Regions from separate parts of the Actinoplanes sp. CA-252034 genome, predicted to be linked through region 3. Evidence: riboswitches for the same ligand, from Rfam matches in the RefSeq annotation. Region 3 holds a riboswitch; each other region holds the start of a gene.
The links. A riboswitch is a leader RNA that binds a small molecule or an ion and turns the genes downstream of it on or off. The one in region 3 is predicted to bind S-adenosylmethionine.
Positions count from the first base shown of each region.

Region 1 (5,583 bases), 3.4 Mb from region 3:
CTCGATGGTCTGCCCGGCCCGGGACGGTCCCATGAAGAGCATCCCGAACGGGCGCAGCGTGGTGTGCCGGATGCTGTCGAAGTCGAGCCGGGTGCCACCCGGGATGAGCCGCCGGTCGTACCAGAGCATCTGCCGCCAGCCGGGGCTGTCCACCTCGATGTGGACGGAGAGCGGGATGCCCTCCATGACCACGGTGCCCTGGGCGCGGCCGTGGCCCATGCTCTCGGCCTGCGCGCGCAACGGCACGGTCCGCCCGAGGTCTATGGCCAGCCCGCCGCAGGACAGGTCGATGACGACCCGGGAGCTGTGATGGTCGGGGAACGTGTAGCGGTGGACCGCGACCTTCTCCCCCACCGTGATCTCGCAGCGCACCCCGGTGTCCAGGTTGGCCGCGTAGTACCCGGCCTCGGCCCGCTCGTCCTCCAGCGGCCACGACTGGCCGAGGTCGTCGAGCGGCTGGACCATCGGGGTGACCCGCACGTAGTTGTAGTACTTGCGGATGGCCCCGGTACCGGACTGCTGGAAGTGCGTGAACCCGGAGGCCTCGTGCCGGTCGAACATCTCCTCCGGCACGCCCTCGGTGTTCTTGGCGTACCGGCCGTAACCGGTCGGGTACGCCCCCGAGTACGCGCAGGCCGAGACCATGCCGAGGGGGGAGGTGGCCCCGGGGTGGGTGTTGCCCACCTGCGGTTTCGGCCACCACCAGGTGGCGGCCAGACCGTGTGCCCGGGGCAGGTCGGTGGCCGCTGTGCCGATGAAGGGATCAACGTTGTCAAGGATGGCCGGACTCTAACCGGCCAGCGCTGTCCCCATGGTTTCGCGCAGGTGAACTCCCTCGAAGGTGGCCCTTTCGTGGGCCTGGTGCAGCATGACGTCGAACTCGGCGGCGGGCAGCGGCTTGCTGAAGAAGTAGCCCTGCACGGCCGGGCATCCGGCGGCGCGCAGCGCCTCCCAGTCGGCGAGCTCCTCGACTCCCTCGGCGATGCTGGACATGCCCAGCGACTGGGCCAGCCACAGCACGGCCTGGATGATCGACGCCTTGCGCTGGTCCTCGGCGAGGCCGGCCACGAACGAGCGGTCCAGCTTGACGATGTCCGCGGGCAGCGACTTGAGCCAGGTCAGCGAGCTGTAGCCGGTGCCGAAGTCGTCCAGCGCGATGCGTACACCCAGCTGCTTGAGCGAGGCGAGGCGCTCGCTGACGTCGACCGTGGAGGAGAGCAGAGCGGTCTCGGTGATCTCCAGGACGATCCGGGACGGGTCGAAGCCGGGCATCCCGGCCAGCACACCGGCGACCATCGGCACGAAGTCGGGCTCGGCCAGCTGACGGGGGCTGACGTTGACCGAGACGTAGCCGAGCCGATCCCGCCAGTGCAGCAGGTGCTGGACGGCCGAACGCAGCACGTGCTCGCCCAGCGGCACGATCAGGCCGGTCTCCTCGGCCGCGCCGATGAAGTGGAACGGGCTGAGGATCTCGCCGTCCGGGGTCCGCATCCGGACCAGCGCCTCGGCGCCGGAGATCCGGCCGGTGACGGTGGAGACCACCGGCTGGAACCAGAGCGGCAGGGTGAGCCGCGGGTCGGCGGCCAGCGCCCGGCGGACCCGGGCCTCGGCCGCTATCTTCTCCTGTACGGGCACACGCAGCTCGTCGGTGAAGACTTGCAGACGGTTGCCGCCGGCACGCTTGGCCGCGTACATCGCGGTGTCGGCGGCCAGCACCACGTCGTCGGTGGAGACTCCCCCGGACGCCGTGGTGACGCCGATGCTGCAGGCGACGGGCAGCTCGTGGCCGCCGACCACGAGCGGCTCGGTCAGCGCCGCGAGGATGCGGTCGGCGACCGCCACGCCGGAGCCGGCCGGCCCGGTCAGCGCCACGATGAACTCGTCGCCACCGAGCCGGGCGAGCAGGGCGCCGGCCGGGATCACGTGGTTCAGCCGGACCGCGAGGGCGCGCAGCACGTCGTCGCCGGTGGTGTGCCCGGCGCCGTCGTTGATCGACTTGAAGCGGTCCACGTCCAGGTAGATGACGCTGACCGGCTCGGTGGAGACCTCGAGCATCTCGGTCAGGTCCTGCTCGAACGCCTTGCGGGACAGCAGGCCGGTCAGCGAGTCGTGCCGCACCTGGTAGCGCAGCTCGGCCTCGTGGTCGCGGACGGCGGTGACGTCGTTGCAGTGCACGAAGATCAGCCGGAGGCCGCCGTCGCGGTCGTAGAGGCCGGTGGCGTGGGTCTGCACCCAGATCAGCGCACCGGTGTCGGTGCGCTGGTACTGCCGGGTCATCGTGATCGGCTCTCGGGTCTCGGTGAGCAGCTGGGCGTATCGCGGCTCGTCCGGCATCATCGGGCGCAGCGGCAGGTTACGGACCGTGAAGTCGTCGGGCAGTTCGGCGGGCAGGGCCAGCCAGCTCCGGTAGGCGGCGTTGGTGCGCAGCAGACGGCCGTCGGTGGCGAACATGGCCATCGGCACCGGCGTCTCGTCGAAGGCCACGCTGAGCTGGGCCTGACTCTCGCTCAGGTGCTCCTCGGCGCGCTGCTCCTCGATCTCGTTGAACCGCCATGCGACCAGCTGGAACGAGGCGGCACAGAGCACCGCGGCGCCGTGCAGCAGCGCCCAGACCAGCGGGTGCTGCTGCGCCGAGTGGTGGCCGAAGGTGTGGTCCGCCTCGATCACGCCGAAACCGGCGTGATGCAGGGTGGTGCCGACCAGGAAGCCACCGAACGGCGCCCAGTCCCGGTAGAGGGCGAGCGCCGGGATCAGGATGAAGAACGTGAAGTGCGCCTCGGTGAGCCCGTCGCAGACGATCACGAAGCCACCGCAGGCGGCCACGTAACCGAGCGCCACGGCGAGCGACCGCACCCGCCGGTTCTTCAGCAGGGTCGCGATCATCAGGCCGGTCAGCACCAGCCCGTCGGTGACCAGCAGCTCCTCCGCGCCGGCGCCCCTGAGCACACCGAACACGGTGAAGAACACCATGCACAGGGCAAGCAGCACCGTCAGCAGCCGGTGCCGGCCCGCCCAGTCCTCGTCGTTGAGCCTCCCGCCGGCCGGAAGCCGGTCGCGGAGCCTCGCCATCCACGTCGCCACGAACGGAGCATCGGCCGGATGGGGGTCCGGTCACAGGACCCGCCGGTTGTAGCTCAGGTGCGAACCGTCCCGACCACCGCGGCCAGCGCCGCGACCGCCCGGTCGACGTCCTCGCCGGTGCTGCCCAGGCCGAAGCTGATCCGCAGCAGGCCGGGCACGCCGTCGCCGCACGCACCGGTCCGGTACGACCCGGTCAGGCGGCGGACCAGTGGGTGGGCGCAGAACTGGCCGGCCCGTACGCCGATGCCGTGCTCGCGGCTCAGCCTCCGGGCCACCGCGGCCGGATCGTGGCCGGGCAGCGCCAGCGACACGATGCCGACCCGCGGGTGGTCCGGGCCGAACAGGCTCACCTCGATCGCCCCGGGCACGCCGGCCAGCCCGGCCCGCAGCCGGGCCAGGAGCCGCTGCTCGTGCTCGTGCAGCGTCGCCCGGCCGGCCGCGGTGAGCGCCTCGCAGACCGCGGCCAGCGACACCGCGCCGAGCAGGTTCGGGGTGCCGCCCTCGTGCCGGGCGGGCCCGGTCGCCCAGGCCAGGTCACCGGGACGGTCACCGACCGCGGCGCTCGCGCCCCCACCGGCGAGGTACGGCTCAGCCGCGTCCAGCCAGTCGGAGCGGCCCACCAGCACCCCGGCACCGAACGGCGCGTACAGCTTGTGGCCGGAGAAGGCGAGGTAGTCGGCGCCCAGGTCGTCGAGGTCGACGGGCACGTGCGGGGCGAGCTGGGCGGCGTCGACGACGACCCGGGCGCCGTACGAGTGCGCCACGTCGGCGAGCTCACGCACCGGCCACACCTCGCCGGTCACGTTGCTCGCCCCGGTGACGGTGAACACCACCGGCCCGGTCAGCCCGTCGAGCGCCGATTTGAGCGCCGTGACCGCCTCGTCCGGCGAGGCGGGGGCGGGCAGGCGAAGCGGGTTCGGCCAGGGCAGCAGGTTGGCGTGGTGCTCGCCGTCGAACTGCACGGTGGTGGCGCCCGCGGGCAGGGCCCGGGCCAGCAGGTTGAGGGCGTCGGTGGTGTTGCGGGTGAAGATCACCGTGTCGCCGGGGCGGGCGCCGGTGAACTCGGCCACCACGTCGCGGGCCAGCTCGTAGGCGAGGGTGGACGCCTGCGAGCGCACTCCGGTGCCACGGTGCACGCTGCCGTACCGCGGAAGCAGGTCCTGCACCGCGTCGGCGGCCGCCCGCACGCAGGGGGCCGACGCCGCGTAGTCGAGGTGCACGAAATCGAGCTCATCGTCGGCACCGATGACGTCGAGTGGGGAAGATGGCATGACCGCGCCTCCACGGGTTCGCCGTTTGCCGCTGTCGGTCGACAGACGGCCCGGTCCTCACCCGGGGCACCCCGTCGCGAACGGAAGGGTTGCCGGCCAGCAAGCCGGGGCTACGCGCTGGCACTCATGACCTGCAGCCGAAATTAGCAGATGTCACGTCCACCGTCCATTTCCCACGCGACGAGTAGGGAATAGAGTCGTGTGCATGACGACCTCGTTCCAGCAGCAGTGGGACCAATGGCACACCGGGCACGAGAAGCGGCGCGCCGATCCGCACGGCTTCCTCGCGATCACCGGCCTGCACTGGCTCACCGAGACGCCGCAGAGCTTCGACGACGCCCCCGGCGCGTGGAGCACCGGGCCGTCCGGGGTCACCGTCGCCCTGGCCGAGGGTGAGTCCCTGACCACCGCCACCGGCACGATCACCGGCACGCACACGTTCGAGCCGATCGAGGAACGCGGCGACGTGATCGTGGAGCACGGCGACGTGCACATCGAGATCGCCCGGCGCGGTGGTCACGACGTGGTGCGGCCGCGGAGCCCGAGGAGCCCGCTGCTCACCGCCTACACCGGCACGCCCGCCTACCCGGCCGACGAGAAGTGGGTCGTGACCGGGCGGTTCGTGCGGTTCGACGAGCCACAGCCGACCACGGTGGGCTCGGTGGCCGAGGGCATCGAGCACGTCTACGAGTCGCCGGGCCGGGTCGAGTTCGAGGTGGGCGGCGAGCAGCTGTCGCTCATCGCGTTCAACGGGACCGCTCCCGGGTCGCTGTCCGTGCTGTTCACCGACGCGACCTCGGGGCTGACCACCTACGCGGCCAACCGGAGCCTGGCCGTCGCCGCGCCCGCCGAGGACGGCACGGTCACGCTCGACTTCAACCGGGCGACGAACCTGCCGTGCGCGTACGTCGACTTCGCGACCTGCCCGCTGCCCCCGGCCGGCAACAGGCTGCCGGTCGCGATCGAGGCGGGCGAGAGGATCCCGGCGTAGGGTCCCTCCATGGAGGAGCTCGCGGACCTGATCGCGATCCGCTCGACCGCGGATCGCCCGGACGAGCTGCGGCGTGCGCTCGACCTGCTGCTCACGGTCGCCGGTCCCGGCTTCGGGGTCCGCCGGTTCGAGTCCCGTGGCAGGCCGAGCGCGCTGCTGACCGTCCCCGGGCGGGCCGGGCCACCGCGGGTGATCCTCAACGCGCACCTGGACGTGGTGCCCGGCGAGCCGCACCAGTTC
Region 1 is NZ_CP191846.1:2,941,711-2,947,293, reverse strand. Features, by position in the region: gene ACQPZW_RS13235 (glycoside hydrolase domain-containing protein) at 1-717, opposite strand, end outside; gene ACQPZW_RS13230 (putative bifunctional diguanylate cyclase/phosphodiesterase) at 790-3,081, opposite strand; gene ACQPZW_RS13225 (aminotransferase class V-fold PLP-dependent enzyme) at 3,135-4,352, opposite strand; SAM riboswitch class IV at 4,369-4,484, opposite strand; gene ACQPZW_RS13220 (DUF1684 domain-containing protein) at 4,558-5,343, shown strand; gene ACQPZW_RS13215 (M20 family metallopeptidase) at 5,353-5,583, shown strand, end outside.
Region 1: linked by a shared signal. The riboswitch ahead of ACQPZW_RS13225 (aminotransferase class V-fold PLP-dependent enzyme) and the one ahead of thrC (threonine synthase) in region 3 are both predicted to bind S-adenosylmethionine.

Region 2 (5,583 bases), 3.1 Mb from region 3:
GTGACCGGCAACTCCCTGACCGGCCACCCCCTGACCGGCCACCCCCTGACCGGCCACCCCCTGACCGGCCACCCCCTGACCGGCCACCCCCTGACCGGCCACCCCCTTGCGAGGCACTCCGTTGCCAATTGCGCCCTCACCAGCCGCCACTGATCCGTCATCTCTACAAGAGGGAGCTTTCGAGTCAGGGCCCGCACCCCGTCGCCGTCGATCAGCCGCCGAGTCCCCGACCGCACAGCCGCGCTTAGAAATGACCGTCCCGTCGGCCATCGCTCGGCACGGTTAGGGTCTGCCGCCGAACAACTCGCTGTATAACGGCGGCGATTCGCAGCCCGCCCTCCTCGACGGACGGACGGCAGCCCAGTCCTGGCAGCAGAAGCTGGCTCACCACCACTGCCAAGCGACAAATCAGTAGCCCGCGGTTTGTCCGTCGACAGGTCCTTGTGCGTGCCGAGCGGCGCGTGAGCGTGGGCTCCGGTCCTCAACTGGCACAGCCAGCCGCGAGAAACGAAACCCGAAGCCGACCGCTTCTTGCGCCAATCGTCCCGCCCTCCCCGGCCGGCAACCTGTCATCTCCGTGGCAGCGCCCGTCGGTGGTGGTCGATGTCCAGCCGTAGCTGCACCCGATCGTTGGTGTGGGCGGGCATGGTGCCGGGGCCGGGGCCGTGGCCGTGGCCGTGGCCGTGGGTGTGCCCGCTGCCGGGTGCGGGTTCGATCATCGCCCATCGATGGGTGGTAAGCGTGCCCGGACCGGGCAGCGAGTGCATCAATCGTCCAGAACTCGGCTGTCGGGCCACCGGACCTGCCAACTGAGGGTGTCCGCGGCGGCGCGATGTCGGCCCTGGCAACCTGCCGGGCGTTCGAGTAGTGGCCGGCGCTACGGGTGGGGCGCTGGGGAACGGGGCGCTGCGGAAACGGAACGCGGGGGCGCTGCGGAAACGGGGCGCTGCGAAACAGGGCGCGCATGGTGGGGCGGTGCGGGAACGGGGCGCGCATGGTGGGGCGGTGCGGGAGCAGGGTGCGGGTGGTGGGGCGGTGCGGAAACAGGTCGCTGCTGGGGCGCTGCGGAAACGGGGCGCGGGTGGTGGGGGCTGCGGAAACGGGACGCTGGGAGCGGATTGGCGGTGGTATGTTGCGCGCAGGTCATGAGTGCCAGCGTCAAGCCCCGGCTTGCTGGCCGGCAACCCTCCGCTTCGTGGGCGGGGTGCCCCGGGTGATGACCGGGTTCGGTGCGGTTCGCGCCGGGCAAGCCGCGACCCCGAGGGGACTCTCATGGATCATTCTGTGCTGCACGGCCGTCTTGTTCGTCTCGAGCCGCTGGGCAAGTGTCACGCCGCCGGGCTTGCCGTGGCTGCTGAGGAGTCGCGGGACTCCTACGACTGGACGTGGGTGCCGACCGCCGCGACCGTCGACGGATACATTGCGGAGCAGATCGGGCGGGACGGCTTGACTCCGTACGCGCAGATCTGTCTTCGGACCGGCCGGGCCGTCGGGGTGACCGCCTATTGGGATCCGCGCGGGAAGCCGCTGGCCGCGATCGATGTCGGTTTCACCTGGCTGGCCGCGTCGGCTCAGGGGTCCGGGATCAATCTTGAGGCCAAGTATCTGCTGTTCAAGAACGCTTTCGAGAACTGGGGCGCGCAGCGGGTGGGGATGAGCACGGACGCGCGTAACGCCCGGTCACGGTCAGCGATCGTGGGCGTGGGCGCGCGGTTCGAGGGTGTGCTGCGGAACTGGTCGCGCTCGTGGGCGCCGGGGGAGGAGGGCCGGCTGCGGGATTCGGCGCTGTTCTCCGTGGTGACCGAGGAATGGCGGGAATGTCGCGCCTACCTGGAACATCGGCTGTCCGAGACGCGATAGGACACCGGGCGCAGCGCGGCATCGGGCCGATCCGTACCGGAGAGCGGCGGCTCCCGCCCTCCGGTACGGGGGGTCAGCTGGAGCAGGTGTTGAGCATGGTCTGCAACGCGGTCTTCTCCGACGACTGGAGTGTCAGCGAGTAGTAGTACTTCACCGCGATCCACATCTTGGCGTAGGTGCACCGGTACGAGGTGACCGACGGCTGCCACGTCGACGGGTCCTGGTCGCTCTTGGACTGGTTGACGTTGTCGGTGACCGCGATCAGCTGCGGGCGGGTCAGGTCGTTGGCGAAGCTCTGCCGCCTGCTGGTGGTCCACGCGCTCGCGCCGGAACGCCACGCCTCGGCGAGCGGCACCACGTGGTCGATGTCGAGGTCGGAGGCCGCGGTCCAGGTCGCGCCGTCGTAGGACGAATACCACGAGCCGGAGGTGGCGGCGCACGCGGAGCTGACGACCACGTTGGAGCCGTCCCGCTTCAGGACCGTCTCGCGGGTGTTGCAGGTCCCGGAGATGGTGATCCAGTGCGGAAACAGATCACGATCGTAGGTGCTCGCGTTGGCCTCGGCCGCGACGGTCAGCGCGCTGAGGTATGTCTGGGCCGTCGACTTCGACGGGATTCCGGTGGGGCGGCCTGGGCGGGGGCGGCCAGCAGACCGATCGTGATCAGCGCGGCGGTGAGGCCGGCCATCAGGGGGCGGGGGAGAGGGGCATGAACGGCTCCTTCGTGTCGTCCGATTCGGACCACACACTTCTACGGCAGCCGCACGTCGCCGGATGATGACGTTCATGAATTTCTTGTGTCAGAACAAAAAAGATCAAACTCAATCTTTTGTACGGTCTACGAACAGTCCCGTGGCTGTCCCCGCGACGTCCACCCGCCACCGGGCCGCAACGCGACCGCCGGGCCTATGCGAGGGAGACGATGTACTGGAGCACCGTGGGCGTCACGAAGACGTTCACCCATCCGCTTCGTCACGAGTGGCTGGCCGGTGTCCCGCGGGACACCCGCGTCCTGGACTACGGCTGCGGTTACGGACGGCTGATGGCCGAGCTCACCGCCGAGGGCTTCACCGACGTCACCGGCGCCGACATCTCGGCCGGTCTGATCGAGCGTGGTCGCCGTGATCATCCCGGCCTGCGGTTCACGGTCCTGGATTCCCCGCCGGTCCTGGACCGCCCGGCCGGGAGCGTCGATGTCATCCTGCTGTTCGCGGTGCTCACCTGCGTCCCGGACGACGCCGCCCAGCGGGCGCTGATCGCCGAGCTGGACCGCCTGCTCGCCCCCGGTGGCCTGATCCACGTCAGCGACCTCCTGCTCCAGGACGACGACCGCAATCGTCGCCGCTACACCGGGTCGCCTTACGGAGTCTTCACCACGGGCGACGGGGCGACGTGCCGCCACCACACCGCCGAGCACCTCCGTGCCCTGCTGACACGTTCCGACGTGGGAGACGATCGCCGAATCGACGTAGGAGACGAGCGCCGAATTGACGTGGGAGACGAGCGCCGAATTGACGCGGGGGATGAGCGTCGGATTGACGTGGGGGATGAGCGTCGGATTGACGCGGGGGATGAGCGTCGGATTGACGCGGGGGATGAGCGCCGGATTGACGTGGGAGACGAGCGGCGAATCGGCGTGGGGGATGAATGCCGGATCGGTGTGGGAGATGAGCGCCGAATCGACGGAGCGGACGAGCGGAGAATCGGTGTGGGAGACGAGCGGAGAATCGGCAGTGGAGATGATCGCCGATTCGGTGGGGAAGGTCAGGGCCGGACCGGTGGGGGAGATCGGGGACGGATCGACGTGGTGGCCGAGCGCCGGATCGACGTCGCAACGATGAACGGGAACCGGTCGGCCGCACTGCAACTACTGGCCCGCAAACGCCGGTGACCGTGCGAGCGCCCGGTCACCGGTGTCCGACAATGGTCAGCGGCGGCGGAAGGCGTGCACGTACAGGTAGATGCTGGTCTTGGCCCCGATCCCGGCGCCCGCGAGATCGGCCGACCGGAAGTGGATGCCGCCCCAGACCCGGGCGTTGATCAGCTCCTCGAGGGCATCGGAGAAGCCGCTGAAGTGGCGGGTGGTCCCGGTGTCGGCGCTGGTCGCGTGGAACGGGATGTCGTCGCGGCCGAAGAACAACCGCAGGATCGTCATGTTGGAGCCGGTCGCGCACGCGTGCCCGGACGTGTAGTCGGGACTGCCCGGGGTGATCAGCAGCGGCATCCAGGAGGGGTCGCCGGTGGTGTGCGGGTTGCCGTCGGTGTCGGCGAGCTGGACCGCGGTGACGGGCCGCCAGAAGCCCCAGTGCCGTTTCTCGTTGAAGCAGGCGGTGTTGGCGTCCGACGCCGCGATGTTGACCATGGCGAGCAGCCGGGCGGTCTGCACCGCGTCGAGTCGCTGCGTGACGGCGAGCTGCCGGTTGATCTCCCACTGGCCGAGCCGCCGGTCGTGCCACCAGCGGGCGGAGTCGGTCTGGTCAGCGGTACGGGTCGCGCTGTCCGCCGCCCCGATCGCCTTGATCTCGTCGAAGTCGCGGGTGTAGGCGCCACTGGTCAGCGACGGCGGCCCGGCGGTTCGGAACATGTCGGCCCGTGGCAGCACGAACGGCCGCAGGTCGGCCGACCACGCCCCGGAGTTGGCGAACGTGGGCGGGGTGGGCCGCCACTGACCGGGAGCGGTGCCGACCGGGAAGGCTTCGACCCCGAAGGCCCCGTCACCGCTGCGTGCCGCGAGCATGGCGTCGGCAGTGCGCTCGCCGACGGCGATGCCGGCCCGTTCGGCCCGTCCGTCCGGGATGCCGGCGAGGTAGGCGTCGTACTGGGCCTGGAGCCGGTCCTGCTGTGCCGGGAAGAGGGCGGTGAGCACCCGGTGGGCAGCGGCCGCGACGGCGGCGTCGGTCGATTCGCGCCCGGTGGTCCGGGGCGCCGACAGGTACGGCTGGTACGGCTTGCCGGCGATGGCGTTGACCGCGTCGTAGACGGCGCCCTGCACCATGGCGAAGCTGCGGCTCTGCACCCACGGGTTGTCGCGGGCGATGTCCCAGATCGCGGTCTGGGCATTCTCGTTCCAGGTGATGACGGCGTCTCGGGAAGGGGTGGCCGCCGCGGCCGTCGGTACGGCGAGCGGCGCGAGTACGGCGGTCAGAATCAGTGCCAGTGCACGCTTCATGTGGTCATCGGATCCGACGGGTCTGGCATAAACCTGTCAGTCGCCGCGGCGAAGTGGGCGGCGGTGACCAGAAGTGCGCGATCAGGTCGGGCAGCGCCTCGTACGCCGCGGACGCGGTGCAGGCGCCGCCGGCCCGTCCACGGAACGTGATCCGCGGCTCCGGTCCCGCCTCGATGCGGAATGCGGACAGGATGCCGTCGCTGCGCCGCGTCACCATCCCGCCAACGTAACGAGCCGGAGCAATCAGGCGGCGAGGGGCAGCCCAGCGACGGGCGTCGATGTCGACGGCTCCAGGGACTCCTGCCAGATCGCCCAGCGGGTCTCCGGCCCGAGCGACTTGGCTCTGTACATGGCCAGGTCGGCGCGGTGCACGATCTCGTCGTGGGTGAGCTCGCCGGGAGCGCTGACGGCCACGCCGATGCTCGCGGCGAGAGTGATGAGCCGCCCCTCGACCATGATCGGGCCCAGTGCCGCGGCGATCCGGCCGGCCACCTCGTACGCCTGCTCGGCGTCCTTGATCTCCGGCAGCACCACCGCGAACTCGTCGCCGCCGAG
Region 2 is NZ_CP191846.1:7,267,000-7,272,582, reverse strand. Features, by position in the region: gene ACQPZW_RS33115 (hypothetical protein) at 570-719, opposite strand; SAM riboswitch class IV at 1,142-1,258, shown strand; gene ACQPZW_RS33110 (GNAT family N-acetyltransferase) at 1,273-1,860, shown strand; gene ACQPZW_RS33105 (HNH endonuclease family protein) at 1,934-2,476, opposite strand; gene ACQPZW_RS33100 (class I SAM-dependent methyltransferase) at 2,902-3,750, shown strand; gene ACQPZW_RS33095 (vanadium-dependent haloperoxidase) at 3,787-5,028, opposite strand; gene ACQPZW_RS33090 (hypothetical protein) at 5,033-5,245, opposite strand; gene ACQPZW_RS33085 (diguanylate cyclase domain-containing protein) at 5,272-5,583, opposite strand, start outside.
Region 2: linked by a shared signal. The riboswitch ahead of ACQPZW_RS33110 (GNAT family N-acetyltransferase) and the one ahead of thrC (threonine synthase) in region 3 are both predicted to bind S-adenosylmethionine.

Region 3 (5,583 bases):
TGGTCGGGAGGACGGACGCACAGCGCCTCCGGGCACGTAGCCAATGGGTCAGCGCTGGATCGTTGGGACCCTCGGAGATTGTCGCCAAGCTCTGGTGAGGGGCCTCGTACGGCGTCGCATCCTCCCGCAGAGAGCATCCTGCCCATCCGGAGATCGGAGTGCAAGTCCTCGGAGGAGGTAATTCTGACAACCGGCTGATCGTCGGTGACGGTCAGTGAGAGTTGGTCACGAATTGGTGACCTTCGCCCGGCCGGTCGGGCGACCCGGCGCGTGTCAGCCGAGCAGCCCGGCCTCCCGGGCGCCCCGCAGCGACGGCTTGATCGTGTGGGTCGGTCCAACCTGGCCGGCCACCGCGTCGAGCGTCTTCAGGCCTTCGCCGGTGTTGTAGACGACGGTCTCCTTGGTGGGGTCGAGCCTGCCGCTCGCCACCAGCTTCTGGAGCACCGCCACGGTGGTGCCGCCGGCGGTCTCGGCGAAGATGCCGGTCGTCTCGGCCAGCAGCCGGATGCCCGCGCGGATCTCCTCGTCGTTCGCGTAGTCCATCCACCCGCCGGTGCGCTTGACGGCCTCGATCGCGTACGGCCCGGCGGCCGGGTCGCCGATGTTGAGGGACTTGGCGATGCCGGTCGGCTTCACCGGGGTGATCACGTCGGTGTCGGCGTGCAGGGCGACCGCGATCGGGTTGCAGCCCTCGGACTGGGCGCCGAAGACGGTCCAGCCGCCCTCCGGGGCCTCGGCCAGTCCGATCTCGACCAGCTCGCTGAACGCCTTGTCCACCTTGGTGAGCAGCTCGCCGGAGGCCATCGGGATGACCACCTGGGCCGGAATGCGCCAGCCCAGCTGCTCGGCCACCTCGTAGCCCAGCGTCTTGGAGCCCTCGGCGTAGAACGGGCGGACGTTCACGTTAACGAACGCGGTGTCCTCGAACTCGTCGGTCTCCACGAGCTCGCTGCACAGCCGGTTCACGTCGTCGTAGGAACCCTCGATGGCGACCAGCTCACCGCCGTACACCGCGGTCGTGATGATCTTGCCCTGCTCGAGGTCGGCCGGGATGAAGACGATGCTCGGCACACCGGCCCGGGCCGCGTGGGCGGCGACCGAGTTGGCCAGGTTGCCGGTCGAGGCGCAGGAGAACCGGTTGAAGCCCAGCTCCTTGGCCGCGGTGAGGGCCACCGAGACGACCCGGTCCTTGAACGAGTGCGTCGGGTTCTGCGAGTCGTCCTTGACGTAGAGCGGGGCCTCGATGCCGACCGCGGCGGCCAGCTGCGGGGCGGCCACCAGCGGGGTCAGACCGGGATCGAGGGTCACCCGGGTCGCCGGGTCCTGGCCCGCCGGCAGCAGAGCCGCGTAACGCCAGATGTTCTGCGGGCCCGCCTCGATCTGGGCCCGGGTCACCCGCGCGAGCGCCGCCTCGTCGTAGGCGACCTCGAGCGGGCCGAAACACTCGTAACAGGCGTGCTGCGCGGCGAGAGGATACTCAGCGCCGCAGGCACGACAGACGAGGCCGCGAGCGGGCGAGGTGGAGGCGGTGGAGGGTACGTCGACGACAGACGTCATTAGAGTTTCCTCTCATCTTTCCCCGCGGCGACCTGCCGTAACGGGGACGGAATTAGCACCTGCCACGCGCGGCTCGTCATCGAGAATCGCTGCGCGGTGGTTGCCGGGGCTTCGTCGGGCCGTATCCCTCTGCCCCTCTGGATGAGGTATTCAGTTGTTTCCAACACCTTACGACGAGATCCCGCGAACGCCACAGGAAGTTCCCGAGGTGTGAGCGACCTCCTTCTCCCCCGGCCGGTCGGCCTCACCCCCGCCGGTCGTCCTCACTCCCGGCCGGTCGTCATATCTCGGCGAGGCAGGAGATCTGGGTGCCGACCGGGCGGTAGCCGAGACGGTTGTTGACCGCGAGCATCGGCGCGTTCTCCTCGTCGTTGCTGGTGTAGGCGGTGCGTACACCGGAGGCTGCGGCCCGGCGCAGCGCTGCCGTCTTCACCAGGTGGGCCAGGCCGCGGCCGCGATGAGCCGGGACGGTGGCGGTCATGTCCGACCACATCCGGTCGCCGTCACGCAGCACCAGCGAGAACGACACGATCTCGCCGTCGGCCACGGCCGCGGTGCTGGCGTCCCGGTCCAGGCCCGGTTCGTCCCAGATCTCGTAGCGCCACAGCGGATAGGGCGTCGGCTGCGGCGGGGTCTCACCGGGCTCGTCGGTCGCGGCGGCCACATCCGCCTCGTACAGCGCCTTCTCCGCCAGCTCGCGCAGCCGCACCATCTGGATCCCGGCCGGCGCGGGAAGGAACGGCCGGTCGCCGAACCCGGTCAGATCCAGGGCCGAGAAGCGCATCTCGCGGGACGGCTCGAACCCGTGGGCGCGGGCGAACCCGACCGCCTCCGGCGCCGCCCAACTGCTCGCCCGGCACACCCCGATCGACCGCAGGTGGGTGATCGCCTCGGTGAGCAGGGCCGAGCCGATCCCCCGGCCTCGGCGCCGTGGGTGCACCTGCAACGCGATCCGGCCGAAGCCGGCGTCCGCCGAGCGGGTGTCCCGGAAGGCCGAGACCAGGCCGATGATCTCGCCGTCGCGCTCGGCCAGCAGGTGGATCCGGTTCCCGCCGGGTGGTGGATCGGCGAACATGCGGCGGGTGGAGGCCTCGCCACGGACCAGATAGGGATGGACCGCGGCGCGGAGCGCGGCCGCCGCGGCGGCGTCGTCGGGGTGGGCCGGGCGGATCGAGAAGTCAGCCGTCACGGCCGCCATGCCATCGCGCGCCCGCCCCGGCCGTCAACCGAATTGACGCCGCCGGGGCGGAAGCACTGTCAGGAGGTGACGTCCTTGCGGGTGAACCGGTAGAACGCGATGCCCCAGAACAGGGTGGCGTAGACCACCGCGGAGATCGCGCCCTTCGCCAGGTCCTCGGTCTGCACCGGTGTGGAGAGCAGGCCCATCCAGGCGTCGGTGTAGTGGGTCGGCAGCCCGTTGCGGATATCGCCGAGCGCGTCGATCTGGTCCAGGATGCTGGACAGGATCCACAGCAGCACCGCGCCGCCGACCGCGCCCAGCGCCGCGTCGGTCAGCACCGACAGCAGGAACGCCAGGCCGGCCACCACGAGCAGGGTGGTGGCCAGGTACGCGCAGATCCCCAGCAGCCGCAGCAGCCCCTCACCGGGTGGGATCTCGGCGGCGATCGTGCTGCCCATCGGGGACCAGCCGTACCGCAGCGTGCCGACGAGCAGACTGGTGCCGACGAGCAGGATCAGGGCCAGCAGCGAGTATCCGGCGGCGACGGTCAGCTTGACGCCGAGCAGCCGGGCCCGCGGCACCGGGATCGCCAGCAGGTAGCGCAGACTGCCCCAGCTGGCCTCGCTGGCCACCGTGTCGCCGAAGAACAGTGCGACCACCACGACCAGCAGGAACCCGGCCGACACGGCGAGCCCGAAGAGTGCGAAGTTGAGCCCGCCGGAGGTGGCCAGGTCGGCCATGCTGCTGAACGCGCCCCCGCCGTTGCCGTCGTCGTCGTCGCGGCCGCCGCCACCGAACTCGAAGGCGGCCAGGACGATCAGCGGCAGCAGCACCATGAAACCGAGCGCCATCTGGGTGCGCCGGCGGGACGCCTGCCGGCGCACCTCGGCCCAGATCGGCATGGTGCGCGACGGCTTGTAGCCGGACGCGGCTTCCAGGGTGGTCATCGGTCCCCACTTCCTCGCGAGTTGTCGCCGACCAGGGACAGGAACGCGTCCTCCAGGCGGCGGCGCGGCACCAGCCGGTCCACCCCGATGCCGGCCCCGACCAGGGAGGCGACCACCTCGGAGCGGGCCGTCCCGTTCATGTCGACGATCAGGCCGTTGGTGCCCTCGGTCGTGACCGAGGCCACACCCAGGTCCTGGAGGACCCGGGTGGCGGCGGGCACGTCGGAGACGTCGAGCTGCACCGACGGGGAGTCCCCGACGATGTCGCTGACCGGGCCGGATGCGACGATCCGGCCCTTGTTGACGACGACCGCGTGGGTGCAGGTCTGCTCCACCTCGGCGAGCAGGTGGCTGGAGACCAGCACGGCCCGGCCGTCGGTCGCGTACCGCTGCAGGACGCGGCGCATCTCGGCGATCTGCGGCGGGTCCAGGCCGTCCGTCGGCTCGTCGAGCACCAGCAGCTCCGGCAGACCGAGCATGGCCTGCGCGATGGCGAGCCGCTGCCGCATGCCGTGGCTGTACTTGCGGGTCTTGCGGTGGATCGAGTCGCCCAGACCGGCGATCTCCAGGGCCTCCTCGAAACGGGCGTCCGCCCACGGGCGGCCGGTGGCCTGCCAGTACGCCTTCAGGTTCTCCTCACCCGAGAGGTGCGGCAGGAAGCCCGGGCCCTCGACCAGCGCGCCGACCCGGGACAGGATCGGTGCGCCCGGGACGAGCCGGTGCCCGAAGACGTAGATCTCCCCGGCCGTCGGCTGGGTCAGGCCCATCAGCACCCGCAGCGTGGTGGTCTTGCCCGCCCCGTTCGGGCCGAGCAGGCCGACGACCTGCCCGCGCTCGACCGTGAAGTCGATCTCCTGGACCGCCACGAACCCGTCGCCGTACGCCTTGCGCAGCCCGTTCACCACGAGCGGGGTGTCCGCGTGCTCCTCGACCACGGCCACGTCCCGCCGCCGGTGCCGGATCCGGCTGACCAGCAGCAGCACCACCAGGCCGAGCAGGATCACGCCGATCACGCCGGCCAGCGCATACCACCAGAGGGTGCCGGGGTCGGCGATCGGCGTGCCGGTCAGCGTGGGCAGGGTCAGCGCCGGCTCCACCGCGACCGTGTACACGGCCGGCTGGGCGGGCGTGAGGAACGCCTGGTCGGAGGTGGCGACGGTGACCCGTACCGTATGGCCCGCCTCGATCTGCCGGACGATCGCCGGAAGCGTCACGCTGACCGGTTGGGCGGCGTTGACGTCGGCCGGCAGGCCGGTGAGCCGGATCGGCGCGACCAGGCCGGCGCTGAGCGTCGCCGACCCGTTGGCGTCGACGTCGTAGAGCTTCACGAAGAGGATCGCCTCGCCGGTCGGTGAGGCCGCCCGCAACCGCAGCGTGGGCGCGCCGGCCACCTCGACCGGCGCGGTCAGCGCCGCCGACTCGAAGACGGCGTGCTGGCCGGGCACGTCCATGGCGACGCCGCCGCTGAGCACCGAGCTGAGCCGGCTGGTGATGCCGGGCATCGACGAGATGGCGCCGGGATTGCCGTTCGGCGGGTTCGCGATCGGCTGCGCCTCGCCCCGCAGGGTGATCTCTGAGCTGCCGGTGCCGGTGAGCCCGGGGTACGACCCGGTGGAGTAGCCGTTGGTGACCAGGCCACGGTCGAGCGCGCTGAACCCGGCCACCCGGGAGAACGTGAAGTCGTCGCCCGGCGCGTCGCCCTCGCCCTTCAGGTAGTGATCGAGCCACTGGGCGGTGAGGAATTTCAGGCGGTCGGAGTCGGAGGCCGGGCCGGCGCCGCCGTCGTGGCCGCCGGTGAACCAGGCGACCCGCACCGGGGTCCCGGTCGCCGCGATGCCCTTGGCGTTGGCGTCCGCCTCGGAGAGCGGGAAGAGAGTGTCGACGGCGCCCTGGATGAGC
Region 3 is NZ_CP191846.1:10,328,728-10,334,310, forward strand. Features, by position in the region: gene ACQPZW_RS46795 (hypothetical protein) at 1-40, shown strand, start outside; gene thrC (threonine synthase) at 274-1,557, opposite strand; SAM riboswitch class I at 1,567-1,705, opposite strand; gene ACQPZW_RS46805 (GNAT family N-acetyltransferase) at 1,838-2,746, opposite strand; gene ACQPZW_RS46810 (ABC transporter permease) at 2,815-3,684, opposite strand; gene ACQPZW_RS46815 (alpha/beta fold hydrolase) at 3,681-5,583, opposite strand, start outside.